2 regions of the Streptomyces sp. 2323.1 genome follow, and region 1 is predicted to be linked to the other one. Evidence: riboswitches for the same ligand, from Rfam matches in the RefSeq annotation. Region 1 holds a riboswitch; the other holds the start of a gene.
The links. A riboswitch is a leader RNA that binds a small molecule or an ion and turns the genes downstream of it on or off. The one in region 1 is predicted to bind S-adenosylmethionine.
Positions count from the first base shown of each region.

Region 1 (15,083 bases):
TGTGGAGCGGCTCGGTGCGGGCACTGATCACGCCGCTCACCGCGTTGTTCGTGCACGGCAGCTGGCTGCACCTGCTCGGCAACATGCTCTTTCTGTACGTCTTCGGCGGGATGGCCGAGGCACGCATGGGCCGGCTGCCGTTCGCCGCCTTCTACCTCATCATCGGCTACCTGGCGCTGCTCGGCTACGCGGCCGCCCACGCCTCCTCGGACCAGACGCTGGTGGGCGCCTCCGGCTCGATCTCCGGGGTGCTGGGGGCCTTCCTCTACCTCTTCCCCACGGCCCGGGTGACCAGCGTCTTCCCCTTCCTCTTCTTCCTGCCGCTGCGCTTTCCCGCCTGGATGGTGCTGCTGTTCTGGTTCTTCCTGCAGTGGCAGGCCGCGCAGCACGACCCGCGCGGCCCCGGGGTCGCCTACCTCGCCCATGTCATCGGGTTCGCCCTCGGCTTCCTCTACGCCTGGGCCCGCTACAGGAGGGATAGTGTGGGGGCCACCAGGCGGAACGACCGGGCGACCGAGGGAGAGAGCCAGCCGTGATCACGTCGATCGTGCTCATCAAGACCAGCGTGGACCAGATCCCCGAGATCGCCGAGAAGATCGCCGCCCTGGACGGGGTCAGCGAGGTCTACTCGGTCACCGGAGCCCACGATCTGATCGCGATGGTGCGGGTGGCTGCGCATGACGACCTCGCGGACGTCATCCCCGGCCGGATCAGCAAGGTCCCCGGCGTCGCGTCGACGGAGACGCATATTGCGTTCCGCACGTATTCGCAGCATGACCTTGAGGCTGCCTTTGCGATTGGGCTCGACGCGTAGGCCTGTTTTTTCCCACGTTTTCGGCTTTCCCGCCGTGGTGGTTTGTCGCCGTTGCGCTTTGCGGCGCGGCGCACGTTTTCGGCTGTCCCGCCGTGGTGGCTTCTCGCCGTTGCGCCTGCGGCGGGCTGGTTGCCGCTGCGCTGGCTGTTCGGCTGCGGGACCGGCCCTCCGGACTCCGTCCTGCGGTCCGGCCCCTCCCGTTGGGGGTGGATGAAGACCGGTGGGGGTGCACATAATCCGTCATCCGCCCGCAGTGGACGTGACTGTGCCCGCCCCCACCGGCCTCTTTCCCACCCACTCACGGGAGGGGCCGCGCCGCAGGACGGAGTCCGGAGGAGCGGCACCGCAGCCGACCGCCCACGCCCGCCGCCAGGCGCAACGGCGACAAGCCCCCCGGCGGGACAGCCGACAACGTGCGGCGCGCCGCCAACGTGGGAACCAATCCGCGCTACGCGCGGTCAGGCACACAACGCCCGTCTTCCGTCCGGTAGTTCCAGCGGGCGCCGTGCGCCACGAGCTCCTTGACGGCGGTTACGAACCGCTCGACATGCTCCTCCGGCGTGCCAACGCCAAAGCTGACGCGGATGGCGTTCAGGGAGCGTTCGCCGGGGGCGGCCTCGGGGGCGCCGCACTCGCCGGGGTCCTGCGGGTCGGTGCCCAGCAGGGTCCGTACCAGGGGGTGGGCGCAGAACAGGCCGTCGCGGACGCCGATGCCGTACTCCGCCGACAGCGCCGCGGCGAAGTGGGAGCTGTTCCAGCCCTCGACGACGAAGGAGAGGACGCCGACGCGTGCGGCGTCGGCGCCGAAGAGCGAGAGGACCTGGACCTCGGGCACCTCGGCCAGGCCCGCCCGGAGCCGGTCGATCAGCTGCTGCTCACGGGCGATCAGCGCCGGGAAACCGGCCTCGGTCAGGGCCTGGCAGGCGGAGGCGATGGCGTAGGCGCCGATGACGTTCGGCGAGCCGGCCTCGTGCCGGGCGGCGGTGGTGTGCCACTCGATGTCCACCCCGCCGTCCGTACGGCGGGACACCTTGCGGCTGGCGCCGCCGCCCGCCAGGTACGGTGCGGCGTCCTGCAGCCAGTCCGCGCGGCCGGCCAATACACCGGCGCCGAACGGCGCGTACAGCTTGTGGCCGGAGAAGGCGACCCAGTCGGCGTCCAGCTCGGCGAGGTCCACGGGGTGGTGCGGGACGAGCTGTGCCGCGTCCAGCACGATGCGCGCGCCGTGAGCGTGGGCCGCGGCCGCCAGTTCCCGTACCGGCCACAACTCACCGGTGACGTTGGACGCGCCCGTCACGCAGACCAGCGCGGGGCCGTACGGCTCGCGCTCGGCCAGCGCCTTCTCCAGGGTGTCCACCGCCTGCTGCGGGGTGCGCGGGGCGTTGAGGTAGGTCACGGCGACATCCGCGCGCTGCTCCCACGGCAGCAGCGAGGCGTGGTGCTCGGTCTCGAAGACGAAGACCCGGGTGCCCTGCGGGAGGGCGGCGGCGAGGAGGTTGAGCGAGTCGGTGGTGGAGCGGGTGAAGACCACCTGGTCGTCGGCGCGGCAGCCGAGGAACTCCGCGATCGTGCGGCGGCTGTTCTCGAACAGGTCGGTGGACAGCTGCGAGAGGTACCCGGCGCCGCGGTGCACGCTGCCGTAGTACGGGGCGTAGGCCGCCACGTCGTCCCAGACCCGCTGGAGCGCGGGGGCGCTGGCGGCGTAGTCCAGCGCGGCGTAGTCGACCTCGCCGCCGGTCACGAGCGGGACGCGGACATCCCGGCCGAGAACCGGCAGCGGGGCACAAACGGAACGGTCGGCGGCAACGGCGGCAACAGACATGGCGAACTCCCGTAAGAGGTAAGCGAATTCGCTGCGGGCAGGCGTACGGAAAGAACCGTCGGGGCACCGCAGCGGAAAGGAAAAAGGGATGCGGAGAAGGGGCCGTCGAGCCCTATCGCATTCGCTGATTCACGGAAGTTCTCCCTCGAGGACCAGGATCCCTGGCGAGGGATCCGCGCTTGCCGCAGACCTCGCTGCCTGCGGCCTGGTCATCACCCGGGGCACCCCGCCACGGAAGGAGGGTTGCCGGACAGCGGGCCGGGGCCTGTGTCGCTGTCACTCGTGACCTGCGCAGAATCATGCCATACGGCCGGTACGCCGCAAGGCCCGGTCCATATGACGGAACGGGCCTTGCGTCACACCCTGCGTGACCGGGTGCTCAGGCGTTGCTGGCCGCCACCCAGCGCTCCAGCGCCCGCTTGGCCGCCCCGGAGTCGATCGCGGCGGCGGCGGTGTCGATACCGGCCCGGATCTGCTCCGCCAGCGGGGCATCGGTGGGCTCCAGGGCGACCAGCGCCGCCGCGGAGTTCAGCAGCACCGCCTCGCGTACCGGCCCGGTCTCGCCGTCCAGCAGCCGGCGCGCCACCTCCGCGTTGTACGAGGCGTCCGCGCCGCGCAGGGCCTCCACCGGCACCAGGTCGATGCCCACGTCCCGCGGGTCGAAGGCCTCCTCGCGCACCGTGCCGTCCCGGACGATCCACACCCGCGAGGTCGCGGTCGTGGTCAGCTCGTCCAGGCCGTCGTCGCCGCGGAACACCAGCGCCGAGGAGCCGCGCTCGGCGAGCACCCCGGCCAGGATGGGCGCCATCCGGGCGTCCGCGACACCGGTCGCCTGGGCGCGGACCTTCGCGGGGTTGGTCAGCGGGCCCAGCACGTTGAACGTGGTACGGATGCCGAGCTGGCCCCGGGCGTTGGCGACGTGCCGCAGCGAGGGGTGGAACTTCACCGCGAAGCAGAAGGTGATCCCTGCTTCCTCGGCGACCTCGACGACCCGTCGCGGGGTGAGATCGAGGTTGACGCCGAGCTTCTCCAGTACGTCGGAGGCGCCGCTGGCCGAGGACGCGGCGCGGTTGCCGTGCTTGACGACCTTGGCGCCGGTGCCGGCCACCACGATCGAGGACATCGTGGAGATGTTGACGGTCTTGGCGCCGTCGCCGCCGGTGCCGACGATGTCCACGCTCGGCCCGGGCACCTCGATCAGCCGGGCGTGCTCGTACATGGTGCGGACGAGGCCGGAGATCTCGGCGACGGTCTCGCCCTTGGCCCGCAGCGCCACCGCGAAACCGGCGATCTGGGCGTCGCCGGCCTCGCCCCGCATGATCTTGTCCATCGCCCATGCGGTGTCGTCCGCGGTGAGGTCCCGGCCGTCGAGCAGGGCGTTCAGGAGGCCCGGCCAGGTCTGGGCCGCCACGCTGTCGCCGCCAAAGGGGGTCGCAACGCTCATGGTCCACACTCCTGGTTTGTCTCCTGCTTCTGTCGTTCACCCTATCGACCCGCCGGACACGCCGGAGGGCCCCGTCCGTCCGGACAGGGCCCTCTGGGTGGCGTGCTCCCTACGGTGCGCTATGAGGCGCCGCGGTGATCAGTGGTGGCCGTGGCCGCTGGTGATCTCCTTGTACTCCTCGACCGTGGGCTTGGCGATGACGCTGTCCTCGCCGTAGTAGCTCTTGGAGAGCTTGGCGCGCAGCTTCTGCGTACGCGGGATCTTGCGCTGCACGCCGTTCTCGTCGACCTCCGGGCCCAGTTCGAGCGGCTCGGGCTGCTCGTGCTGGGTGAGGAGGTGCAGCTGCTCCTGGTCGAGCGGCTCGTGGACCTCGATGAACTCACCGTGCGGCAGGCGCTTGATGATGCCCGACTCGCGGCCGTGCAGCACCTTGTCCTTGTCGCGCCGCTGCAGACCCAGGCAGATCCGCTTGGTGGCGATGAAGCCCAGCACCGGCCCGACGAAGAACGCGATCCGGACGAACCAGGTGATCGAGTTGATCGACAGGTGGAAGTGCGTCGCCCACAGGTCGTTGCCGCCACCGATCAGCATCACGAAGTACGCGATCAGCCAGGCGACGCCGAAGCCCGTACGGGTCGGGACGTTGCGCGGGCGGTCCAGGATGTGGTGCTCGCGCTTGTCGCCGCGGACCCAGGACTCCACGAACGGGTAGACCGCGATGGCGACCAGGACCAGCGGGAAGATCAGGATCGGGATCAGCACGCCGAAGTTGAGGGTGTGGCCCCAGAAGTTCCACTCCCAGCCCGGCATGACACGCACCAGACCCTCGGCGAAGCCCATGTACCAGTCGGGCTGGGCGCCGGTGGAGACCTGGTCGGGGCGGTACGGGCCGATGGCCCACACCGGGTTGATGCTGGCGATCGCGGCGATCGCCGCGATCACGCCGAAGACCAGGAAGAAGAAGCCTCCGGCCTTGGCCATGTAGACCGGCAGCAGCGGCATGCCCACGACGTTGTTGTTGGTCTTGCCGGCACCCGGGAACTGGGTGTGCTTGTGGTAGAAGACCAGGATCAGGTGCGCCACCAGCAGGCCGAGCATGATGCCCGGCAGCAGCAGCACGTGCACCGTGAAGAACCGCGGGATGATGTCGTGCCCCGGGAACTCCCCGCCGAAGATGAAGAACTGCAGGTACGAACCGACCAGCGGCATCGCCAGGATGACGCCCTCGATGAACCGCACGCCGGTGCCGGAGAGCAGGTCGTCGGGGAGCGAGTAGCCGGTGAAGCCGGTGAACATGCCCAGCACGAACAGCAGGAAGCCGAACAGCCAGTTGACCTCACGCGGCTTGCGGAACGCGCCGGTGAAGAACACCCGCATCATGTGGACCATCATCGCGGCCAGGAAGACCAGCGCGGCCCAGTGGTGGATCTGGCGGATGAGCAGACCACCACGCACGTCGAAGCTGATGTTCAGCGTCGACTCAAAGGCCTGGGTCATCCGGATTCCCTGCATGGGCACGTAGGAACCGTGATAGGTCACCTCGGCCATGCTCGGGTGGAAGAACAGCGTCAGATAGACACCGGTCAGGATGATGATGATGAAGCTGTAAAGCGCGACCTCGCCCAGCATGAAGGACCAGTGGTCCGGGAAGATCTTGCGCATGTTGGACTTGGCGAGGCTGTAGATGCCCAGCCTGCCGTCCGCCCAGTCGGCGATCCGCTCGCCCCGTGGCGCCTGGCCACGGCGCGTGGTGGTCGCGCTCGTCTCGTTACTCATCCGCGCTCCCAGAAGCTCGGGCCGACGGGCTCCTCGAAGCCGTTTGCGGCCTCCAGGAAGCCGTCCTTCTCCGTGATGTGCAGCTGCGGCAGGGCGTGACCGGCCGGACCGAAGATCACCCGACCACCGTCAGAGAGGTCGAAGGTCGACTGGTGGCAGGGGCAGAGCACATGGTGCGTCTGCTGCTCGTACAGGCTGATCGGGCAGCCCACGTGGGTGCAGATCTTGGAGTACGCCACGATGCCCTCGTGCGACCAGGACAGCTCGTGCTTGTCCTTGATGTTCTGCGGCTGGATCCGCACGAGCATCAGGGCGTCCTTGGCGATCTTCTCCGCGAACTCCTCGTCGTCCTCCTCCAGGCCCTCGGGCTTGGCGAAGGTGAGCGAGCCGACGGCGATGTCCTCGGGACGCAGCGGGAGGTTGGTGGACGCGTTGACGAGGCGGACGCCCTTCTTCCAGTTCGTCGTCCGCAGCTTGGTGCCGGGCAGCGGCCCGAGGTCGCGCAGCAGGACGACGCCGGAGAGCGGCACCAGGGCCAGCGCGCCGAACATCGTGTTGCGGACCAGCTTGCGGCGGCCGATCTGCGACTCCTTCGCACCGTCTGCGAAGTCCGCCATGACCTTGGCCTTGACCTCGGGGGCCGCCTCGATCGGGTGGCGCTCGTCGGCGACCTCCTCGTCCGACATCAGCGTGCGGGCCCAGTGGACCGCGCCGGCGCCGATGCAGAAGAGCGCCGCACCGAGGGTCAGACCCAGCGCGAAGTTCAGCGCGCTGATGTGGCCGATCGGCCAGATGTAGACGATCTTGTCGATCGGGATCGCCACATACGAGGCGATGAACGCGACCGTGGCGATCATCGACACGACGAAGAGGAGAGCCACGGTGCGCTCGGAGCGCTTGGCGGCCCGCTCGTCGATGTCCTGGGCACGGTGCTCGTGGGGCGGCAGACCCGGGTCGGCGAACGGGTTCTCCGCCGTGATCACCGCACCCTCGTGAGCCGTCTCCCGCTCACCGGGAAGGGTTTCTTCTGGCACGTCTTCGTGTCGTCCAGTCTCGCTCATGACTTCTTGGCCTTCGTAGTCCGGGCTGCGACCCAGATGGCGACCGCGATCAGCGCGCCCAGGCCGAAGATGTAACCGAAGAGACCCTCACTGACCGGACCGAGACCACCGAGGTCGAGGCCGCCGGGGCTCTCCGATTCATCGCCGTTGACGGCGCCGAGGTACGCGATGATGTCCTTCTTGTTCTGCTTCGACAGCGAGCCGTCACCGAAGGAGGGCATGTTCTGCGGGCCGGTTTCCATGGCCTCGTAGATGTGCTTCGGGTCCACGCCCTCAAGCGTCGGTGCGAACTTGCCGTTGGTGAGGGCGCCGCCCTTACCGGTGAAGTTGTGGCACTGCGCGCAGTTGGTGCGGAACAGCTCGCCGCCCTTGCCGATGTTGGCGCCCTCGGAGTTGTACTGCGACTTCTCCGGAACGGTCGGACCGGCACCCAGCGACGCGACATAGGCCGCGAGCTGGTCGATCTGGGCGTTGGTGTAGATGTTCCGCTTCCGCGGCACCTGGGCGCCGGGCTGCTGGGCGGGCATACGGCCGGTGCCGACCTGGAAGTCGACGGCGGCGGCGCCCACGCCGACCAGGCTCGGGCCGTCGGAGGTGCCCTGACCGCCGGTGCCGTGGCAGCTTGCGCAGCCCACGGCGAAGAGCTTCTTGCCCTCCTTGATGGCAAGAGACTGGGCGGTGTCATCGGCCTGAGCCTTGTCCGCCGGCGCGAACGCGGCGTACAGCCCCCCAGTGACCGCCAGCGCGAAGAGTAGGACGACGAGCGCCGCCAGCGGATGGCGCCGTCGTGCGGAGAGCTTTTTCACGGATTACCCCGGTGTCAGGATCTTCTGCGTCGATGCTTTGGCTATGTCTGTCTGATATGCGGGCCCGGCAAGGCCCCGTACCGGTTACCGGATCAGGTAGATCGTGGCGAAGAGGCCGATCCAGACGACATCGACGAAGTGCCAGTAGTAGGACACGACGATGGCCGCGGTGGCCTGCGTGTGGGTGAACCTCTTGGCCGCGTACGTCCTGCCCAGGACCAGCAGGAAGGCGATCAGACCGCCTGTCACATGCAGTCCGTGGAAGCCGGTGGTCAGGTAGAACACCGAGCCGTAGGGGCCGGACGAGAGCGACAGGCCCTCGTGCTTGACCAGCTCGGTGTACTCGAAGACCTGACCGCCGATGAAGATCGCACCCATGATGAAGGTGACCACGAACCAGGCCCGGAGCTTCTTGACGTCGCCGCGCTCGGCGGCGAAAACGCCGAGCTGGCAGGTCAGCGAGCTGAGCACCAGGATCGTGGTGTTGGTCGCGGAGAACGGAAGATTCAGCGCACTGGCGGATTCCTTCCAATACGCCTCGCCGGTCACCGATCGAAGGGTGAAGTACATCGCGAAGAGGGCCGCGAAGAACATCAGCTCGGAACTCAGCCAGATGATGGTTCCGACGCTGGTGAGGTTCGGCCGATTGACCGACGGGTGCGCGTGCCCGGTTTCTACTGTCGTTGCTGTCGCCACGACCGACATTATGTCGGTCGCTTATCCCGCCCTCACTCCGGGGGGTCCCGTTCGGTGTGTCAAGGGCGTATGCCCTGCTCGTACGGCCCATTTCGGCGATCGCTCGAAGGAGGGACGCAGCGGCCGGGACGCGGTGCCCGGGCTCCGCCGGAACCGCTCCTGACGGCCCGTCGGGAAGATCCCGGATCCGTCCGACCCCTCCTGTGGGCACCCCCCGCGGGAGTAGCATCCGCCCCACCCGATGCTGTGCCGCTACGAAGCGTGGAGGAACGATGCAGGCGACTGCCACGGTGCTGGTCTACAGCGACAACGCAGGCACCCGCGAGCAGGTCCGGCTGGCGGCCGGACGGCGCCCCGCCGCCGATGCCCCGCAGATCGAGATCCTGGAGTGCGCCACCGCACCGGCCGTGCTCACGGCGCTGGAGCAGGGCGGCATCGACGTCTGTGTGCTGGACGGCGAGACCGCCCCCGCGGGCGGGATGGGCGTCTGCCGGCAGATCAAGGACGAGATCTTCCAGTGCCCGCCGGTGCTGCTGCTGATCGGCCGCCCCCAGGACGCCTGGCTGGCGACCTGGAGCCGTGCGGACGCCGCGGTGACCCATCCGCTGGACCCGGTCGCCTTCGCCGACGCTCTGGCCGGCCTGCTGCGCCGCAAGCGCCTCGTACAGGCCTGAGCGGCCTGCTGGGCGGCGCTCAGAAGGTCGGGCGCAGTCGGGCGTCGTCGGCGGGGTTCTGTTCGCGCTCGGCGGTTCCTGTGGTGCTGGAGGCCTTGTTCTTCAGCGCACTGCCGGCCCGCCATTCCTGCCAGGGCATGTTCCAGTCGCCGAAGCCGTTGCCGAACGCCGGCATGGTCTCGCCACCGCTGTTCATGACCTTGACGATGTCGCCGACCCGGACGTGGTTGAAGAACCACTGGGCGTTGCCGGTGGACATGCCCGTACAGCCGTGGCTGACGTTCGCCGCGCCCTGGGATCCGACGGACCAGGGTGCGGCGTGCACGTACTCACCGCTCCAGGTCACCCGGGTGGCCCAGTAGACCGGCAGATCGTAGGAGTCCCCGCTTCCGGCAGCGATGCCGACGGTCGAGCTGCGCATCCGTACGAAGCTCTCCTTGCCGAGGACGACCTTGACGCCGTTACGGGTGGAGAATCCGGGCTTGCCGGTGGTCACGGGGATGGTGTTGATCGTCTCGCCGTTGCGCAGCACCGTCATCTGGTGTGCCGCCGCGTCGGTGATGGCCTCCATCCGGTCGCCGGTGGTGAGCCGAAGCGGCTTGGACGGGCCGCCGTAGAACCCCTTGGCGATCTTCAGGCCGGCCAGGTTGCTGTGCACCGAGATGGTGGCGTGGGCGGGCCAGTACTCCTTCGGGCGGAAGTGCAGCTTCTTGCCGTCCACCCAGTGCCAGGAGCCCTCGACCCGCGGCATGGAATCGACCTTCAGGGCGCTCTCGACGATGGCCCGCTGCTTGGGGTCCTTGACCGGCCGGCTCAGCTCGGCGGTGACCGGCTGGCCGACGCCGTACTCGCCGCCCTCCGGCCCGAAGACCGCGGTCAACTGGCCGTCGGCGTCCGCGGTGTGGACCGTGAGCGTCTTGCGGCCGGGCGCACCGTCCCCGTCCTCGGTGCTCACCCGTACCGTGTAGCGGCTGCCGGCGGCCAGGGGCACCGTGGTGCGCCAGCGCCTGCCGTCGGCGCTCAGCTCGCCACGGACGAAGCGGCCGGTGGAGTCGGTGGCGGTCACGTCGGTGATCCGCGCGTCGTCCCCCTTGACGGAAACCTCAAGCGGCTTGTCGGGATCCGCCTTCTTTTTGCCGTCGGGGGTGTTGGCCGTGATCTGGTCGGCCGCGTCGTAGGGAGCGGCGGAGAGCGCTTCCGAATCCGAGCCCCCGCACGCGGTGGCGCTCACCGCAAGGGGCACGAGCAGGAGGCCGCAGCTCAGCACCGTCCGGGTTCGAGGTCTGTGACTCATGACCCAAAAATATGAAGAATCACCTGGCCCAGCGCGCTGGAGGACTGCAAACGGGTCTGTCCCGGGCCCAGAAACGCGGCGGGCCCGGACACCCCGTCAAGGTGTCCGGGCCCGCCGTACGGCAGTGCGCGTGCTTACTGCGTGCGGTTCTCACCGTGGTAGTACTCGAAGACCCAGCCGAAGAGTCCGACGAAGATCACCGGCAGCGAGAAGTACAGCAGCCACCAGCCGAAGACGACGCCCAGGAAGGCGAGCGCGCCACCGACCGCCAGGGACAGCGGCTGCCAGCTGTGCGGGCTGAAGAAGCCCAGTTCGCCGGCGTCGTCCGAGACCTCGGCGTTCTCGTTGTCCTGTGCGCCCGCGTCGACCCGCCGGGCCGTGAAGGCCAGGTAGTAGCCGACCATGATGCACAGGCCGAAGGCGAGGAACAGCGCGGTGGTACCCGCAGGCTCCTTCGACCACAGGCCATAGACGATCGCCATGACGAGGACGAAGACGGAGAGCCAGATGAACATCTTGCCCTGGATCTTCACTTGCCCGCCTCCTTGCCGCCGGCGAGGGCCTTGTCGGCCTCGGTGCCGTGGCCGTTGTGCAGCGCGTCAAGGGCTGCGATCTCCGGGTGGTGCAGGTCGAACGCCGGGGATTCGGACCGAATACGCGGCAGGGTGAGGAAGTTGTGCCGCGGCGGCGGGCAGGACGTCGCCCACTCCAGCGAGCGGCCGTAGCCCCACGGGTCGTCGACCTCGATCTTCTCGCCGTACTTCGACGTCTTCCAGACGTTGTAGAGGAACGGCAGGATCGACAGGCCCAGCAGGAACGAGCTGATCGTCGAGATGGTGTTCAGCGTCGTGAAGCCGTCGGCCGCGAGGTAGTCCGCGTAACGCCGCGGCATGCCCTCGGCGCCCAGCCAGTGCTGGACGAGGAAGGTGCCGTGGAAGCCCACGAACAGCGTCCAGAAGGTGATCTTTCCGAGCCGCTCGTCCAGCATCTTGCCGGTCATCTTCGGCCACCAGAAGTGGAATCCGGCGAACATCGCGAAGACGACCGTGCCGAAGACCACGTAGTGGAAGTGCGCCACGACGAAGTACGAGTCGGAGACGTGGAAGTCCATGGGCGGCGAGGCCAGGATGACACCGGTCAGACCACCGAAGGTGAAGGTGATCAGGAAGCCGATCGCCCACAGCATCGGCGTCTCGAAGGACAGCGAGCCCTTCCACATCGTGCCGATCCAGTTGAAGAACTTCACACCCGTCGGCACCGCGATCAGGAACGTCATGAAGGAGAAGAACGGCAACAGCACGCCGCCCGTCACATACATGTGGTGCGCCCAGACGGTGACCGAAAGACCGGCAATCGAAACCGTCGCCGCAATCAGACCGATGTAGCCGAACATCGGCTTCCGGGAGAACACCGGAATGACCTCGGAAATGATGCCGAAGAACGGCAGGGCGATGATGTACACCTCGGGATGGCCGAAGAACCAGAAGAGGTGCTGCCAGAGCAACGCGCCGCCGTTTGCCGCGTCGAAGACATGCGCACCGAATTTACGGTCCGCCTCCAGCGCGAGCAGCGCGGCCGCCAGCACTGGGAAGGCCAGCAGGACCAGCACGGCGGTCAGCAGCACGTTCCAGACGAAGATCGGCATCCGGAACATCGTCATGCCCGGCGCCCGCATGCAGATGATCGTCGTGATGAAGTTGACCGAACCGAGGATCGTGCCGAAGCCGGAGAAGGCCAGACCCATGATCCACATGTCCGCGCCGACGCCCGGCGAACGCACCGCGTCCGACAGCGGCGAGTACGCGAACCAGCCGAAGTCCGCCGCACCCTGCGGGGTGAGGAAGCCGGCCACCGCGATCAGCGAGCCGAAGAGGTAGAGCCAGTAGGCGAACATGTTCAGCCGCGGGAACGCCACGTCGGGCGCGCCGATCTGCAGCGGCATGATCCAGTTCGCGAAACCGGCGAACAGCGGCGTCGCGAACATCAGCAGCATGATCGTGCCGTGCATCGTGAACGCCTGGTTGAACTGCTCGTTCGACATGATCTGCGTGCCGGGACGAGCGAGTTCGGCGCGCATGAGCAGCGCCATCACGCCGCCGATGCAGAAGAACGCGAACGACGTGACCAGGTAGAGCGTGCCGATGGTCTTGTGGTCAGTGGTGGTGAGCCACTGCACGGCAGCGATACCGGGTTGCTTCTTGCGTACGGGCGGTGCTGCCGGAGCCGTATCGGCGGCGGCACCCTGAGGTTCGTTGAGGATGCTCACTGGTTCTTCGTCTCCGCATTCCTGGCGTGATCCGTCTGCTTGATGCCCGACGGCAGGTATCCGGTCTGGCCCTTCTTCGCCAGGTCCTTCAGGTGTGCCCGGTACCGCTCGGGGGACACGACCTTGACGTTGAAGAGCATCCGGGAGTGGTCGACGCCGCAGAGCTCGGCGCACTTGCCCATGAAGGTGCCCTCCTTGTTGGGAGTCACCTCGAAGACGTTGGTGTGGCCCGGGATGACGTCCTGCTTCATCAGGAACGGCACCACCCAGAAGGAGTGGATGACATCACGAGAGGTCAGCACGAACTGAACCGTCTCGCCCTTCGGCAGCCACAGGGTCGGACCGGGGTTGCCGGTCTGCGGGTTGCGCTCGCCCGGGGTGCCCACGTCGTAGACGCCGTCCGCACCGGCCGGCGCGGACTTCTTCCACTTGTCCGGGATCGCGTCGAGCGCGCTGGAGTCGATGGCGGAGGTCGACTTGTTGCCGTCCGTGTTCTCCAGGTAGTTGAACGCCCAGCTCCACTGGAAGCCGACCACGTTCACGACGTGGTCCGGCTTCTTGGAAGTCTTCAGCAGCGCGCTCTCATCACGTGCGGTGAAGTAGAAAAGCACCGCAATGATGATGAACGGGACGATCGTGTACAACGCCTCGATCGGCATGTTGTACCGGGTCTGCGCGGGGACCTCCACCTTGGTCCTGCTGCGGCGGTGGAAGATCACACTCCAGATGATCAGGCCCCACACCAGCACGCCCGTTGCGAGGGCGGCGGCCCAGGAGCCTTGCCAAAGAGAGAGGATCCGCGGCGCCTCGTCGGTGACGGGCGTTGGCATGCCGAGGCGGGGGAAGTCCTTATATGTGCAACCAGTAGCGGTCGCCAGGACCAGGCCCGCAGCAAGCACCTGCGGCAGCTTCCGCCGCATCGGGCGCCGCGACGAGCGGTCGGAGCCGTTGGGACTCACGTAGCGCCTTCCCGAGAGTCTCGCCCGCGCGGTCGGCTGCGGCCTTACTCGCTGGTCGGTCGCCGCCCTGCGTCGGGCAGGGGTTTGGATGTTTATGCGGACCAAACCCTACTGGACGCTATTTGGGGTCGCGCGGGGAGGGTGCCCAACGCGCCGCGACGCACCCCTAAGGGGTGGCCAGGGCCCTTACGGGAGGCCCGGCGAACCCCCGAATACCCGCTTCCACCAGGCATCTGACGCCATGCCCGGCACCGTACCCGCGCCGCTTCGTCCGCGCCCGGCCGGCCGCCCCGCCCGCCGCCGGACCGAGGCCGCGCGCCGCCCGCGGCCGGTGTTCTACCGTCGTTACGTGCCCTACTTCGACGCGGCCTCGACCGCCCCGCTGCACCCCGTCGCCCGCGAGGCACTCCTCGCCTCGCTCGACGAAGGGTGGGCCGACCCGGCCCGCCTCTATCGCGAGGGACGGCGCGCCCGGCTGCTGCTGGACGCCGCCCGGGAGGCCGCGGCCGAGGCGGTGGGCTGCCGCCCGGACGAATTGGTTTTCACCCCTTCGGGGACACAGGCGGTGCATACGGGAGTGTCCGGCGCGCTGGCGGCCCGTCGGCGGGCCGGCCGCCGGCTGCTGCACTCCGCCGTCGAGCACTCCTCGGTGCTGCATGCCGCCGAGGTCCATGAGGCGGCCGGCGGGAGCCGGGCGGAGCTGCCGGTGGACCGTACGGGCCGGGTGGCGGCCGGCGAGGTGGCCGCCGCGCTCGGTACGGACACCGCGCTGGTCTGCCTCCAGTCCGCGAACCACGAGGTGGGGACCGAGCAGCCGGTCGACGAGGTGGCGGAGCTCTGCCGGGAGGCGGGGGTGCCGCTGCTGGTGGACGCCGCCCAGTCGCTGCCGTGGGGGCCGGTGCCCGGTCCCTGGTCGCTGCTGGCGGCGAGCGCCCACAAGTGGGGCGGCCCGCCCGGTGTGGGGCTGCTCGTGGTCCGCAAGGGGACCCGGTTCGCGCCCCAGGGCCCGGCGGACGAGCGGGAGTCGGGCCGCAGCCCGGGCTTCGAGAACCTCCCGGCGATCGTGGCTGCCGCGGCTTCCCTGCGCGCGTTGCGGGCGGACCCGGGGACGGAGGGGGAAGCGGCGCGGCTGCGGCTCCTGGTGGACCGGATCCGCGCACGGGTGCCGGAGCTGGTGCCGGACGTGGAGGTGGTCGGCGACCCGGTGCGCCGCCTGCCGCATCTCGTCACCTTCTCCTGTCTCTATGTCGACGGGGAGACCCTGCTGCACGAGCTGGACCGGGCGGGCTTCTCGGTGTCGTCCGGCTCGTCCTGTACGTCCAGCACCCTGACGCCGAGCCATGTGCTGCGGGCGATGGGGGTGCTGTCCGAGGGAAATGTCCGGATCTCGCTGCCGTACGGCACGGCCGAGGCGGAGGTGGAGCGCTTCCTGGAGGTGCTGCCGCAGGTGGTGCGCTCGGTGCGGGAGCGG
Region 1 covers NZ_LT907981.1:5,925,365-5,940,447, reverse strand. The annotation lists gene CPH93_RS25575 (rhomboid family intramembrane serine protease) at 1-536, shown strand, start outside; gene CPH93_RS25570 (Lrp/AsnC family transcriptional regulator) at 533-814, shown strand; gene CPH93_RS25565 (aminotransferase class V-fold PLP-dependent enzyme) at 1,263-2,636, opposite strand; SAM riboswitch class IV at 2,807-2,924, opposite strand; gene trpD (anthranilate phosphoribosyltransferase) at 3,016-4,080, opposite strand; gene qcrB (cytochrome bc1 complex cytochrome b subunit) at 4,219-5,856, opposite strand; gene qcrA (cytochrome bc1 complex Rieske iron-sulfur subunit) at 5,853-6,917, opposite strand; gene qcrC (cytochrome bc1 complex diheme cytochrome c subunit) at 6,914-7,723, opposite strand; gene ctaE (aa3-type cytochrome oxidase subunit III) at 7,808-8,428, opposite strand; gene CPH93_RS25535 (hypothetical protein) at 8,692-9,093, shown strand; gene CPH93_RS25530 (L,D-transpeptidase) at 9,113-10,387, opposite strand; gene CPH93_RS25525 (cytochrome c oxidase subunit 4) at 10,522-10,920, opposite strand; gene ctaD (aa3-type cytochrome oxidase subunit I) at 10,917-12,653, opposite strand; gene ctaC (aa3-type cytochrome oxidase subunit II) at 12,650-13,612, opposite strand; gene CPH93_RS25510 (cysteine desulfurase/sulfurtransferase TusA family protein) at 13,962-15,083, shown strand, end outside.

Region 2 (15,083 bases), 2.6 Mb from region 1:
CTACGGGAATCTGATGGTCGACGTCCGCGCCTCCAACGAAAAACTGCGGGCCCGCTCGCGCCGGATCGTCGCGCTCGCCACCGGCGCCGGTGACCGGGAGATCGAGACGGCCCTGAGCAGCACGGACGGCGAGGTGAAGAACGCCATCCTGACCCTCCTCGGCGGAGTCGACGCCCCCACCGCCGCCCGTCTGCTCGACGCCGCCGACGGCCATCTCCGCGCCGCCCTCGAAGCCGCCCGGCCCCACTGAGGCCGCCCACCCCGCAGCACCCCGCCCTGCCGAACCGCCGACCCCTCCGCCGGATTTGTCACCACAGCAAGGCACCGCCCATGTCCGAAGACAAGAACCGCGCCACCGCCGCCGCGCTGCTCCCCCTGGTCGGCGGCGCCGGGAACGTCACCTCCATCGCCCACTGCATGACCCGGCTCCGCCTCGGCATCCGGGACCCCGCCCTCGTCCGGCACGAGGCCCTCAGGGCGCTCCCGGCCGTCCTGGGCGTGGTCGAGGACGACACGTACCAGATCGTGCTGGGCCCCGGGACGGTCGCCCGCGTCACCCCCGAGTTCGAGCGCCTGGTGGAGCGGAACCGCGCCGGACGGCCGGCCGCAGAACCGGCCGCCACCACACCGACCACCGGTCCCGCGGCCGCGGAGGAGCCCATCGCCCCCACGCCCGGCGAGCCGCCCCGTGGCCCCGAAACCGCCACATCGCCCGCCGACCCGGCATCCACACCCCGGCCCACCGCACCGGCCCCACCACCGGGCCCGGCCGGCGCCCCTCCCACCGCCGCCGACGAACTCGCCGCCCAGGGTGCCGCCCTCAAGGCCCGGCAGAAATCCCGGAACGCCACCCCGGCGAAGCTGTTCCTCCGCCGGATCGCCCAGGTCTTCGTGCCGCTGATCCCGGCCCTGATCGGCTGCGGCATCATCGCCGGCATCAACGGTCTGCTGGCCAACCTCGGCTGGCTGCCCTCCCTCGTCCCGGCACTCGCCGCCCTCGCCTCCGGCTTCATGTCCCTCATCGCCGTCTTCGTCGGCTACCACACCGCCAAGGAGTTCGGCGGCACACCGATCCTCGGCGGCGCGGTCGCAGCCGTCATCGTCTTCCCGGGCGTCACCCATGTCACCGCCTTCGGCCAGCAGCTCGCCCCCGGCCAGGGCGGGGTGCTCGGCGCGCTGGGTGCGGCGCTGCTCGCCGTCCAGGTGGAGAAGCGCTGCCGGCATGGGATCTTCCCCGGCCGAGCGCGGTCGAGAGCGTGGGGCAGGGTCCCCGAGGCGCTGGACGTCCTGGTCACCCCCACCCTGACGGTCCTGGTCACGGGCCTGGTCACGCTGTTCGGCCTGATGTACGCCGCGGGCGCGGTCTCCACCGCCACCGGCACCGCCGCCACCTGGCTGCTGGCCCACGGCGGCGCCCTCGCCGGATTCGTCCTGGGCGGCCTCTTCCTCCCCCTCGTGATGCTGGGCCTCCACCAGGCCCTGATCCCGCTCCACACCACCCTCATCGAGCAGCAGGGCTACACGGTCCTGCTCCCGATCCTCGCGATGGCCGGCGCGGGCCAGGTCGGCGCCGCCCTCGCCGTCTACCTCCGCCTCCCGGGCAACCGCTCGATCCGTACGACCATCAAGTCCGCCCTCCCCGCAGGCTTCCTGGGCGTCGGCGAGCCGTTGATCTACGGGGTCTCGCTCCCCCTGGGCCGCCCCTTCATCACCGCCTGCATCGGCGGCGCGTTCGGCGGCGGCTGCATCGGCCTGTTCAACCAACTAGGCGACACCGTCGGCTCCACCGCCATCGGCCCCTCCGGCTGGGCCCTGTTCCCCCTGGTCAGGGGCAACCAAAGCCTCACCACCACCCTCGCCGTCTACGCCCTGGGCCTGGCCGCCGGCTACCTCGCCGGTTTCCTCGCCACCTACTTCTTCGGCTTCAGCAAGCACATGCGGGCGGAGCTGAACGCCGATCAGCACCCCACCGCCGGCGTCGATCCGGGCAGCCTCACGGGCACGGACCCCGCAGACGCTACGGAGGCCGCCGACCCCGCGAACCCCGCCCCGGCAAGAAGCGGCCCCACCACCGGTCCCCCAACCGACCCCGCCACCGATCCCACCACCGATCCGACCACCGGCCCCACCACCGCCAGTCGCCCCTGAGCCCACCGAACCGCAGTGCGCCGTCGGACCCCGGCAGTAGGGTCACGCCATGCTGATCCGATTACGCCGACCCTGGCGCGCCCGGCTGCTCGTGGCGCTCACCGTTCTCCTGCTGGCCGTCGGCGGAGTGGCGCTGATTCTGTGGGGCGAGACGCCGCCCTCGTACCGGCCGCTGCCCCATCTGCCCGCCGCACACGGCAATGTGAGGATCCTGGTCGCCTTCGAAACCACCCTCAACCGCGACGCCCCGCCCGCACCGGCCACCCTCTGCGGCGCCGTAATGCTGTCCCTGGCCGGGGCCCTCTCCCTCGCGGGCTGCCTGATCGCCCGCCGCCGATAACACCGCCGACGCACAACCGGCCGAGCGAAGACCGGGAAACGCGCCCCACCCGGCCCCGCACACAACGGACCAGCCAACGCCCCCACCACCCCACCCCCAAAACGCCGCCAGGGCGGCACCCCCTGGGAGGAGGGTGCCGCCCCGACGTACGTCTGGACGTGCGGTCCGGGAGGACCAGCGTCTGATCCGCGAGGATCAGAAGTCCATGTCACCGCCCGGCATGCCGCCCGGAGCACCCGCCGCGGCGGCCTTCTCCGGCTTGTCGGCGATGACGGCCTCGGTGGTGAGGAACAGCGCCGCGATGGAGGCGGCGTTCTGCAGCGCGGAACGGGTGACCTTGGCCGGGTCGATGATGCCTTCGGCGATCATGTCGACGTACTCACCGGTCGCGGCGTTCAGGCCGTGGCCGACGGCCAGGTTGCGCACCTTCTCCACGACAACGCCGCCCTCAAGGCCACCGTTGACGGAGATCTGCTTCAGCGGGGCCTCCAGGGCCAGCTTCACAGCGTTGGCACCGGTGGCCTCGTCACCGTCGAGGTCCAGCTTCTCGAAGACCGAGGAAGCCTGGAGCAGGGCGACGCCACCGCCGGCGACGATGCCCTCCTCGACGGCCGCCTTCGCGTTGCGAACGGCGTCCTCGATGCGGTGCTTGCGCTCCTTGAGCTCGACCTCGGTGGCGGCACCGGCCTTGATGACGGCCACGCCGCCGGCCAGCTTCGCCAGACGCTCCTGGAGCTTCTCGCGGTCGTAGTCCGAGTCGCTGTTCTCGATCTCGGCGCGGATCTGGTTGACGCGGCCCTGGACCTGCTCGCTGTCACCGGCACCGTCGACGATGGTGGTCTCGTCCTTGGTGATGACGACCTTGCGGGCGCGGCCGAGCAGTTCGAGACCGGCGTTCTCCAGCTTGAGGCCGACCTCCTCGGAGATGACGGTGCCACCGGTGAGGATGGCGATGTCGCCGAGCATGGCCTTGCGGCGGTCACCGAAGCCCGGGGCCTTGACGGCGACGGACTTGAAGGTGCCACGGATCTTGTTGACGACCAGGGTCGACAGGGCCTCGCCCTCGACGTCCTCGGCGATGATCAGCAGCGGCTTGCCGGACTGCATGACCTTCTCCAGGAGCGGCAGCAGGTCCTTCACGCTGCTGATCTTGGAGTTGACGATGAGGATGTACGGGTCGTCGAGCGCGGCTTCCATGCGCTCCATGTCGGTCGCGAAGTACGCCGAGATGTAGCCCTTGTCGAAGCGCATACCCTCGGTGAGCTCCAGCTCCAGACCGAAGGTCTGGGACTCCTCGACGGTGATGACGCCTTCCTTGCCGACCTTGTCCATGGCCTCGGCGATCAGCTCGCCGATCTGGGTGTCGGCGGCGGAGATGGAGGCGGTCGAAGCGATCTGCTCCTTGGTCTCCACGTCCTTGGCCTGCTCCAGCAGGGCAGCGGAGACGGCCTCGACGGCCTTCTCGATACCGCGCTTGAGGGCCATCGGGTTGGCGCCGGCGGCGACGTTGCGCAGGCCCTCGCGGACCAGGGCCTGGGCCAGGACGGTCGCGGTCGTCGTGCCGTCACCGGCGACGTCGTCCGTCTTCTTCGCGACCTCCTTGACCAGCTCGGCGCCGATCTTCTCGTACGGGTCCTCGAGCTCGATCTCCTTGGCGATGGACACACCATCGTTGGTGATCGTGGGGGCGCCCCACTTCTTCTCGAGGACGACGTTGCGGCCCTTGGGGCCGAGGGTGACCTTGACGGCGTCGGCGAGCTGGTTCATCCCGCGCTCGAGACCGCGCCGTGCCTCCTCGTCGAACGCGATGATCTTGGCCATGTGAAGTGGTCCTCCCGGACTGGGGTGGATTGCTCCGGACCGCGCTGGCGCCCGCGACGGACGACCTGCAGACCCGCGGCGGTTCCTTGCCCCACCCGGCCTGCGGGCCTCACCGACCCGGTCCTTCATTGTCACTCTCACTCGGAGAGTGCTAACGCCAATGATTAGCACTCGCAGGGTGCGAGTGCAAGCGCCCATCGAGGGATACCCCCTACGGGGCAGACAGCAGAAGGCCCGTACCCCCTCAGGGGCACGGGCCTTCACAACGCAGCAGTCGGTCGGCGCCTCAGCCGGCCACCCGGACCATGTCCGCCTGCGGCCCCTTCTGGCCCTGCGAGATCTCGAACTCGACCCGCTGGCCCTCCTCAAGGGTGCGGTAGCCGTCCATCTGGATCGCGCTGTAGTGGACGAAAACATCCGCACCACCGTCGACCGCGATGAAGCCGTACCCCTTCTCCGCGTTGAACCACTTGACGGTGCCCTGAGCCATGCCTAACTCCCCTATTACTGGCCCTTGCGCAGGACCGCACTTCGCGGACCCGGGTCAGACCTCACCCCGCGAATGGCCCGTGGGGTGTGCGCCGGAACGCGTCGACCGCCGCTGAATGTATCTGCACAGATGCCCAGAGCAACAGGTCAATCGGACGAGAATTCTGGGGCCGGAGAATCGGCAATATGAGGTGAAATCCCGGTTCTCCAGGGCAAGTCGGGCCGGGCGTAGCACACATAAGCGACAAATATCGCTCACACTTCGAGCACAACTGATCGCTGTCTCATATGCGTTCGGCACGCGCACGGTGATATCCGGAGGGGGATCACCCCAATAGTATCTCCTTTCACAACATGGAATTGCCCCGTCCGCTTTCTGGCGGACGGGGCAATTCCGGTCAAGCAGGAGAAGAGTTGGCGCAAATCAGCAGCCGCCGGCGACCGCCGGAATGATCGAGATGCCCGCACCGTCCGGCGTCGGCGTCTCCAGACCCTGCTCGAAGCGCACATCGTCGTCGTTCACGTACACGTTCACGAAGCGTCGCAGCTTGCCGGCGTCGTCCAGCACACGGGCCGCGATGCCCTGGTGGTTCCGCTCCAGGTCGGCGATCACCTCGGAGAGGGTCGCGCCCTCGGCGGGGACCTCGGCCTGGCCGCCGGTGTAGGTGCGGAGGATGGTGGGGATGCGGACCTTGACGCTCATGGTTCTGCCTTCCGGGTGGTGCGGAGTACGAGTTCGGGGGCGGGGGCGGGGCCCGTCCGCGGACGGGCCGACGGCCTCAGCCGGCCAGGCCGGCCGCGCGGAACGCGTCCAGGTCCGGGCGGATCGTGGCCGTGGGCCCGGAGGTCGGGGCGACCGCGTCCAGGGTCTTGAGGCCGTCACCGGTGTTGAGGACGACGGTGGTCAGGGACGGGTCGAGCAGGCCGTCCTCGATCAGCTTCTTGGTCACGCCGACGGTCACCCCGCCCGCGGTCTCCGCGAAGATCCCCTCGGTCCGGGCCAGCAGCTTGATCGCGTCCACGATCTGCTCGTCGTTGACATCCTCCACCGCACCGCCGGTCCGGCGCGCGATGTCGAGCACGTACGGACCGTCGGCCGGGTTGCCGATCGCCAGCGACTTGGCGATGGTCTTCGGCTTCTGCGGGCGTACGACGTCGTGCCCGGCCTTGAAGGCCGTGGACACCGGCGAGCAGCCCTCCGCCTGGGCGCCGAAGATCTTGTAGGGCTTGTCCTCGACCAGGCCGAGGGCGATCAGCTCCTTGAGCCCCTTGTCGATCTTCGTCAGCTGCGAGCCGGACGCGATCGGGATGACGAGCTGGTCCGGGAGCTGCCAGCCCAGCTGCTCGCAGATCTCGTACGCGAGGGTCTTGGAACCCTCGCCGTAGTACGGACGCAGATTGACGTTGACGAAGCCCCAGCCCTCGCCCAGCGGGTCGCCGATGAGCTCCGAGCAGAAGCGGTTGACGTCGTCGTAGTTGCCCTCGATGCCGACCAGGTCACCGCCGTAGACCGCGGCCATGACGACCTTGCCGGCCTCCAGGTCGTGCGGGATGAAGACGCAGGACTTGAAACCGGCGCGGCGGGCCGCAGCGCCGACCGCACCGGCGAGGTTGCCGGTGGAGGAGCAGGAGAGGGTGGTGAAGCCGAAGGCGCGGGCGGCCTCGACGGCGATCGCCACGACGCGGTCCTTGAAGGAGTGCGTCGGGTTGCCGGAGTCGTCCTTGACGTACAGCCCGCCGGTGACGCCCAGCTCGGCGGCGAGCCGGTCGGCCTGGACGAGCTTGGTGAAGCCGGGGTTGAGATTGGGCTTGTCGGCCACGTCGGCGGGGACGGGCAGCAGCGGGGCGTAGCGCCAGATGTTGTCCGGCCCGGCCTCGATCTGCTTCCGCAGCCCCTCGGGGTCGCCGCTCGGCAGGTCGTACGCGACTTCGAGCGGCCCGAAACATTCCTGGCACGCGAAGATCGGGCCGAGCGAAAAGCGCTGTCCGCACTCACGGCAGGACAGCGCTGCGGCGGGGCCCAGAGCGACGGTGGGGGTGTTTTCGGTGACTTGCACAGCCATGGAGGCGAGGCCCTTTCTCCTCATCTTCCTCGCGACGAATCTCGCCACGAGACGGATTTGGCACCTTCCCTAGCCGGGAGCCTCGCGCGCGGGACGTATCGAGCGTCCTTGCGGCAAGACCGGCTGGAGGGTTGCCGGGGCTTCAACGGGCCGTATCCCTCTGCCCCTCTGGATGAGCGGTATGGCGCTGGGCCGAAACCCAGGCGTTTGTGGCACGGACCCCGACATGCGACGGTCATCCGCGTTGTTCAAGACTGTAACCGACGGCACTGACAGTTGAGATAGTCGTCCGAACCGCGAGATGGATCACAAGGGCCGCCCTCCGGCGGCGACCGAGGAGTCGTAGACGTGCTGGAAGAGGTGGAGCGCTGGCTGCGCGGCCGTTCCTGGTCCGCCGCGGACCGCCCGCTGGAGCAGCTGCTGGAGGCCAAGCGCCAGACGGGCCGGACGGTCAGCGTCGTCCTGCCCGCGCTCGACGAGGAGGCCACGGTCGGCGCGATTGTGACCACGATCCGTGACACGCTGATGACGGACGCGGCCGGGCTGGTCGACGAGCTGGTGGTGCTGGACTCCGGCTCCACCGACCGCACCGCCGAGGTCGCGGCGGCGGCCGGCGCCCGGGTGGTGCACCGCGACAGCATCCTCCCGCGACTGCCCGCCCTCCCCGGCAAGGGCGAGGTGCTGTGGCGTTCCCTCCTGGCCACGACCGGCGACATCATCTGCTTCATCGACGCCGACCTGCGCGAATTCTCCGCCACCTTCGTCTCCGGGATCGTCGGCCCGCTGCTGACCGACCCGGACATCCAGTTCGTCAAGGCGATGTACGACCGCCCCCTGGAGACCGGCCCCGGCGGCATCGACGCCGGCCAGGGCGGCCGGGTCACCGAGCTGGTCGCCCGCCCGCTCCTCAACCTCCACTGGCCCCAGCTGGCCGGCTTCGTCCAGCCCCTCGGCGGCGAGTACGCGGCCCGCCGCTCCCTCCTGGAACGCCTCCCCTTCCCCGTCGGCTACGGCGTCGAACTCGGCCTGCTCGTCGACGCCCTGCACACCGTCGGCCTCGACGCCCTGGCCCAGGTGGACGTCGGCGTCCGCAAGCACCGCCACCAGGACGGCCAGGCCCTGGGCCGAATGGCCGCCGCGATCTACCGCACCGCCCAACTACGCCTGACCCGCGGCCACTTGGTCCGCCCCCGCCTCACCCAGTTCGACCGCGGCGACCAGGGCTTCATCCCACGCACCACGGACGTGGACACCGAGGAACGCCCCCCGATGACCGAAATCCCGGAGTACGCGGCGCGCCGGGCGGCGTGAGGGCTCAGGCGTCGAAGTCGTACTCCAGCACGTAGGCCGAGGCGTCCAGGATCATCTCGTTGACCTCCACCGTGCGTCCGTCGTGAGCCATGGCCGTGCGGCTGATGAGGATGACGGGCGTGCCCGCCGGAAGGCGCAGCCGGTCGGCTTCCTCCGGCGCCGGCATGCGCGAGCGCACCTCCTCGCGGAAACGAGCGGGAGCCGCACCCAGCTCGGCGAGCCGGGCGTACACGCCGCCGGCCCCGGTGCCCGGCTGCGTGATCGCCGAGCCCGCGACCAGATCAGCGGGGAGGTAGGAGGTGGAGAGCAGCACCGGCTTGCCGTCGAGCACGAACCGGCGGCGCCGCACGGTGACCGCGTCTCCGGGCGCGAGATCCAGCCGCGCCGCGACGGCGTCCGTCGCCGGCTCCTCGCCGACGGTGACCCCGTCCACCACCAGATCACGGTCCGCGACGTCGGCCGCCCAGACGGACCGCCCGTCACCCCACTGTTCCCGAGCCAGGCGCGGCACTCCGCGGCGCCGGACCGGCTGGAAGTCCCGCACGAAAACGCCGGCGCCCTTGCGTGCCTCGGCGAGCCCCTCGGAGGTGAGGACGCCGAGCGCCTGACGCGCCGTCATCCGCGCCACGCCGTGCCGGTCCATCAGCTCGTTCTCTCCGGGCAGCCGGTCACCGGGCCGGTACTCCCCCGCCGCGATCGCCTACTTCAGCGCGTCGGCGATCCGGCGGTACTTGGGCGACGAGCTCTCCTGTGCGGCCATGGCGACGCATCCCTCCTGGCGATCTCTAGACATCCTAGAGATCTGTTCGAGTGCCACGAGGCCTCTCTGCCCTCCAACATCTCTAGAGACCGCATGGACGCTCCGCGAACCGTTGAGCGCGCCCGGAGACGGCTGAGGGACCCGCCCCGCTCCCCGAGCCCTTGGCCGCTTCCATGCGTTTGCGGGGATCTGTGGCGGGTTACTGTCGCGACATGGTGTCCGAGCGCAGTGCGGTGCAAGCAGGTGCCGAGGTTCTTGTCGCGTCCAATCGTGGGCCGGTCTCCTACAGCCTGGGGGAGGACGGGACGCTCACCGCCAAGCGGGGTGGGGGCGGGCTGGTGTCGGGGTTGTCGGCGATCGGGCCCGAGACGGATGCGGTGTGGGTGTGTGCGGCGCTCGGCGGCGGTGACCGGGAGGCCGTGCGGCGGACGGGTGGTGCGCTGGAGCCGGGCGACACCGGTGGACAGCGTGTCCGGATGCTGGACATCCCGGCCGAGGTGTATGCCGCCGCCTACAACGGCGTCGCGAACTCCGTGCTGTGGTTCGTCCACCACATGCTCTACCAGACACCGCTGGAACCGGTCTTCGGTGCGGAGTTCCGGGCACAGTGGGCGGCGTACGAGACGTACAACGCGGCCTTCGCCGACGCGCTGGCCGACGGCGCGGCTCCCGGCGCGGCCGTTCTCGTCCAGGACTACCACCTGGCGCTGGTGCCCGGCATGCTCCGCGAGCGCCGCCCCGACCTGCGCATCGCGCACTTCTCGCACACGCCGTGGGCCCCCGCCGAGTACTTCGCGATGCTCCCCGACGACATCCAGCGGCAGCTGGCGCTGGGCATCCTCGGTGCGGACCGGGCGAACTTCCTCACCCACCGGTGGGCCGAGAACTTCCTGGCCTGCGCCGAGACCGGGCTCGGCGGGCAGTGCGAGCGCGTACGGCCGGAGGACGGGCCGCCCGGCCTCGTCGCGCTCGTCCCGGAGCGCAAGGCGCACACGACGTGGATCGGCGTCCACGGGCTCGGCGCCGACGCCGATTTCCTGCGGGAGCGCGCGCACCGCCCCGACGTCGAGGAGCGGATGACGGCGCTGCGCGCACAGATCGGCGGGCGGGACCGCAAGACCGTGGTCCGCGTGGACCGTACGGAGCTCTCCAAGAACATCGTGCGGGGCCTGCTCGCCTACCGGCAGCTTCTCGCCGACCGCCCCGAGTGGCGCGAGCGGGTCGTGCACATCGCCTTCGCCTATCCCTCGCGGCAGGATCTCGCCGTCTACCGCGAGTACACCGCGGAGGTCGAGCAGGTGGCCGGGGCCGTCAACGCCGAGTTCGGGACGGCGGATTGGCAGCCCGTCGTGCTGCACGTCAAGGACGATTTCGCCCGCTCGCTGGCCGCCTACCGGCTCGCGGACGTGGCGCTCGTCAACCCGATCAGGGACGGGATGAACCTGGTCGCCAAGGAGATCCCGGTGGTGTCGGACGCCGGCTGCGCGCTGGTGCTGTCGCGGGAGGCGGGCGCGCACGAGGAACTCGGCGCGCATGCGCTGACCGTCAATCCGTACGACGTCATGGGGACCGCCGAGGCGCTGCACGAGGCGCTGTCGATGGACGACGCCGAGCGCGCGGCGCGCACCGAACGACTGGCCGCGGCGGCCACCGCGCTGCCGCCCGCCCGGTGGTTCCTGGACCAGCTGCGGGAACTGGGCGGCTGATCCGGGGAGTTCGGGCGACTGATCCGCGGGCTTCGGGTGGCTGGTCCGTGGGCTTGGTGTGGCTGATCCGCGGGATCCGGGCGCCGTGTCAGCGCCGGTGAACGGCGCGCCCGCCGCTAGGGGGCGCCCGCCACTACGGGCTGTCCGCCCCGCCCGCGTCAAGCCGGGCCGCCAGGGCGCCGAGCAGGCCGACGACTCCGGCCGGGCCGTCGACCACCAGGTCGGCGCGCTCGGCCAGTTCGGCGACCTCGTTGCTGCCGCTGCAGACCAGGACGCCGGTCAGCCCGTCGGAGCGGAGTTTCTCGACGGCCGCGAAGGCGGCCAGGTCGCCGAGGTCGTCGCCGGCGTAGAGGACGGTGGCGGCGCCGGTCTCCCGGACCCAGTCGGCGAGCGCGACGCCCTTGTCCATGCCCGGCGGGCGGAGTTCCAGGACCAGCCGGCCGGGTTCGACGATCAGGCCGTGGCGTTCGGCGAGGGCGGCGAGCGGGGCGCGCAGCCGGTCGAAGGCGCCCTGCGGGTCGGTGGCGCGGCGGGTGTGGACGGCGATGGCGCGGCCGCCCTTGCGCTCGATGGCGGTCTCGACCCAGGTGCCGTGCCAGACCCCGGAGGAGTCCAGGACGCCGGGGAGTTCGGCCTGTATGGCGGCGACGCCGGGGTGTGGCGGCGGGGCGTGGACGGTGCCGGTGGCCGCCTCCCAGCGCTCGGCGCCGTAGTGGCCGAGGACGGTGAGGTGGTCCAGGCCGGGGACGTCCGCGAAGCCCCCGAGGCGGACCGCGACGGTGGCCGGGCGGCCGGTGATCACCACGGCGGCGCGCAGCCGGGGCACCAGACGGCCCAGCGCCGCGACGGCACCGGCATGGGCCCGGGCCTTCTCCGGGTCGGGGACGATCTCGGCGAGGGTGCCGTCGAAGTCGAGGGCGATGACGGCGCGTTCCGGGTGGGCCAGCAGCGCGGCGAGGCCGTCGCGGCCGGCGGGGGTGTGCGGGGTCGGCACGGACCCCGGTTCGGGGGTCGGCTGGGAGTGCGGCGCGGCGTTCGGGGGGCTGCCCATGCGCCGACCTTACCGGCGTGCGGCGGGCGCCGGGGGTACCTCGCGACGAGAGCTGGGGAGGGCGTACGGGGGCACCGCGGCGGCGGGCGCGGAAGGCCTCGCCCCCCGCGGCAGGCATCGCCGTCAGCGGCAGTCGTCCCCGTCAGCGGCGCGTGCGACGGGCGTCGCGTATGCGGCGCAGGCGGTTGACCGTGACGGGGTCGTGGGCGAGCGCGCGGGGGTCGTCCAGCAGGGCGTTGAGGAGCTGGTAGTAGCGGGTCGGGGAGATGCCGAGCTGTTCGCGGATGGCGCGCTCCTTGGGGCCGGGGCCCGGCCAGGAGCGGCGCTCGACGGCGAGTACCGCTTCGTCCCGGGCGGTGAGCTGCGGGGAGCCCTCGTCGGGCCCGGGCCCGACGGGCTCTCGCTCGCCGCCCGGGCCGCCCGTCTCCGCCGTGGCGCCCGTCATCACGCTCCCACGATAAGCGCACCGTCGGACAACGCCCGGCCCGCCGCCGCGGGGGACGGCTGCCGGCGCCGCCCGCGCCTGGTCATTCGGCGGCGCTGTCGGCCGCGTCCGCGGTGTTCTGGATGTCGGTGAGCACCCCGGACGGGTTGCCGTTCGGGTGGACCGCGGCGCCCATCTTCGCCTTGACGGTCTTGGAGATCAGCGGCCAGGAGGTCTTGTTCGCCGGGTAGAACTCGGCGTTGGCGAGCTGCTTGAGGAAGCCGTGCAGCTTGGCGTACTTGTCGTCGTTCTGCATCGCCTGGGAGGCGGAGGTGGTGACGGGCAGCAGGCCGTATTCGCCGGAGAACTTCTCGACGTTCTTGTCGCTGTAGACGTAGTCCAGGAACTTGCCGGCCTCGGCGCGGTGGCCGTTCCGCTTGAACGCCATCATCCAGTCGGCGACGCCCATGGTGGCCTTGGCCTTGCCCTTGGTGCCGGGCAGCTCGACGGTGCCGTAGTCGATGCCCTTGGCCTCGGCCTGCTTCATCAGCGTGGGGTGGCCGTTGAGCATGCCGACGTCGCCGTCGGCGAATCCCTGGAACGCCGCCGCGCGGTTGAGCTTGGCGGGGTCGGCGCCGGTCAGGCCCTTGCCGACGAGGTTGTCCTTGAGCCAGGTGAGGGTCCGGACGTTCTCCGGCGAATCGATCGTGTACTTGCCGATGCTGTCGGTGTAGCCGCCGCCCCCGCTGAGCATCCATATCAGGGTCTCGGCCTGGGTCTCCTCCGGGCCGAGCGGCAGCGCGAACGGCATCTTGACGCCGTGTGCCTTCAGCAACTGGGCATCGTGGGCGATGTCGTTCCAGTTCTGCGGCGGGGCGGTGATGCCGGCCTGGGCGAACAGCTTCTTGTTGTAGAAGAGCCGCCGGGTGCTGGCGCCGAACGGCAGGCCGTACTGGACGCGCTTGTATTCGCCGGCCTCCTCCAGGGAGGGGGTGAAGTTGGCCTGGGTGGGGATGGAGAGCAGCTGGTCGGCGCTGTAGAGCTTGCCCTTGGCGGCGTAGTCGGCGTAGGCGCCGATCTGTGCGAGGTCCGGGGCGTGGCCGGAGTCGACCATGTCCGCGACCTTCTTGTCGACGTCCGTCCAGCTGTAGACGTGGACGTCGATCTTGATCCCGGGGTGCTTCTTCTCGAAGCCGCGGGCGAGCTGGTCCCAGTACTGCTGGGAGCCGTTGGACTTGCCGTGGCCGTAGTCCGCCGCGACCAGTTGGAGGGTGACGTCGCCGCCGGAGCCGCTGCCGCATCCGGTGAGTGTCATCGTCATGGTGGTGGCGATTGCCGCTGCCGTCAGGCCCAAGTACCGCCGCTGCACTGCTGTTCCGCCTTTTGTTCTGAATTCCGCGCTTGCCGGGCCCTCGCCCGTTTGCCGGAGGGGTGTCCCTCATACGGCATGAAGTACGAGTCTCTCCCGAGCCCTTTACAAGGTCTACACCACCCCCCTCCTTCTCCTTCCACGCCGGCTTCCGGGCGGGCGGCCGGGCGCGATCCGGCCGGGTGCGATCCGTCCGGCGAGTGGACTAGACCTTTCACGTCGGATCGCGCGAAACTGTTCCCGTGAGACACGTCATCGCCCTTGATGTGGGCGGCACCGGGATGAAGGCCGCCCTCGTGGGGGTGGACACGGCGACCAGCGGGGAGACCTCCGCCGGCCGGCCCGTGCTGCTCCACGAGGCACGGCGCCCCACCGGCCGCGAGCGCGGCCCCGACGCGGTCGTCGAGACCATCCTCGGCTTCGCCGCCGAGCTCCGTGACCTGGGCACGGCCCGTTACGGCGCCCCCGCCGCGGCCGCCGGCGTCGCGGTGCCCGGCATCGTCGACGAGCGGGCCGGCCAGGCCGTCTACGCCTCGAACCTCGGCTGGCGGGACGTCCCGCTGCGGGCGCTGCTGTCCGAACGGCTGGGCGGGGTGCCGGTCGCCCTGGGCCATGACGTCCGCTGCGGCGGGCTGGCCGAGGGCCGGATCGGGGCCGGCCGGGACGCCGACCGGTTCCTGTTCGTCCCGCTGGGCACCGGGATCGCGGGCGCCATCGGCATCGGCGGGCGGATCGAGGCCGGGGCGCACGGCAGCGCGGGCGAGATCGGCCACATCGTCGTACGGCCCGGCGGGCTGGAGTGCGGCTGCGGTCAGCGCGGCTGTCTGGAGACGGTGGCCTCGGCCGCCGCGGTGGGCCGGGACTGGGCGGCGGCCTGCGGGGATCCGCTGGCCGGCGCGGCGGACGCGGCCAAGGCCGTGGCGTCCGGCGACGAGCAGGCCCGCGCCGTGTGGCAGCGCGCCGTCGACGCCCTCGCCGACGGTCTGGTCACCGCGCTCACCCTGCTCGACCCGCAGACTCTGATCATCGGCGGCGGGCTCGCCGAGGCCGGCGACACCCTGTTCGCCCCGCTGCGGGAGGCCGTCCGCCGGCGCGTGACGTTCCAGCGGCTCCCCTCGATCGTTCCGGCGGCCCTGGGGGACGCCGCCGGGTGCCTGGGCGCAGGGCTTCTCGCCCGGGATCTTCTCTCCACGGAGGTAACCGCCTGATGGCTCAGCAACAGTCCGTGCAGCGGCCCTCGGACGCCGGGCGTACCGTCCTGGCCGGTGCCCGTATCGCCCGGCCGTCCGGCGTCGTCGAGCGCGGCCGGATCGCCGTCGAGGGCGGCCGGATCGCCGCGGTCCGCAGCCGTGACGCCGACCGCGGCCAGGAAGGGGACGAGGGCGCCGCGGGCGAGACCATGGACCTCTCGGGCCATCTCATCGTCCCCGGCTTCGTGGACATGCACGTCCACGGCGGAGGCGGCGGCTCCTTCTCGTCCGCCGACCCCGAGGAGTGCCTCGCGGTGATCGGCACCCACCGCCGGCACGGCACCACGTCGATGGTCGCCTCCACCGTCACCGGCGAGCTGGCCGACCTGGCCCGGCAGGCCGCGGTGCTCG
Region 2 covers NZ_LT907981.1:3,321,991-3,337,073, forward strand. The annotation lists gene murQ (N-acetylmuramic acid 6-phosphate etherase) at 1-250, shown strand, start outside; gene CPH93_RS13770 (PTS transporter subunit EIIC) at 331-2,148, shown strand; gene CPH93_RS13775 (hypothetical protein) at 2,198-2,488, shown strand; gene groL (chaperonin GroEL) at 2,684-4,309, opposite strand; gene CPH93_RS13785 (cold-shock protein) at 4,596-4,799, opposite strand; gene CPH93_RS13790 (MoaD/ThiS family protein) at 5,223-5,501, opposite strand; gene thrC (threonine synthase) at 5,578-6,861, opposite strand; SAM riboswitch class I at 6,879-7,040, opposite strand; gene CPH93_RS13800 (glucosyl-3-phosphoglycerate synthase) at 7,210-8,172, shown strand; partial or broken gene CPH93_RS13805 (GntR family transcriptional regulator) at 8,177-8,932, opposite strand; gene CPH93_RS13810 (alpha,alpha-trehalose-phosphate synthase (UDP-forming)) at 9,145-10,638, shown strand; gene otsB (trehalose-phosphatase) at 10,772-11,689, opposite strand; gene CPH93_RS13820 (DUF3263 domain-containing protein) at 11,832-12,134, opposite strand; gene CPH93_RS13825 (ABC transporter substrate-binding protein) at 12,217-13,482, opposite strand; gene CPH93_RS13830 (ROK family protein) at 13,725-14,690, shown strand; gene nagA (N-acetylglucosamine-6-phosphate deacetylase) at 14,690-15,083, shown strand, end outside.
Region 2: it holds a riboswitch for S-adenosylmethionine, as region 1 does, so the genes downstream of both, thrC (threonine synthase) here and CPH93_RS25565 (aminotransferase class V-fold PLP-dependent enzyme) in region 1, are expected to answer to the same signal.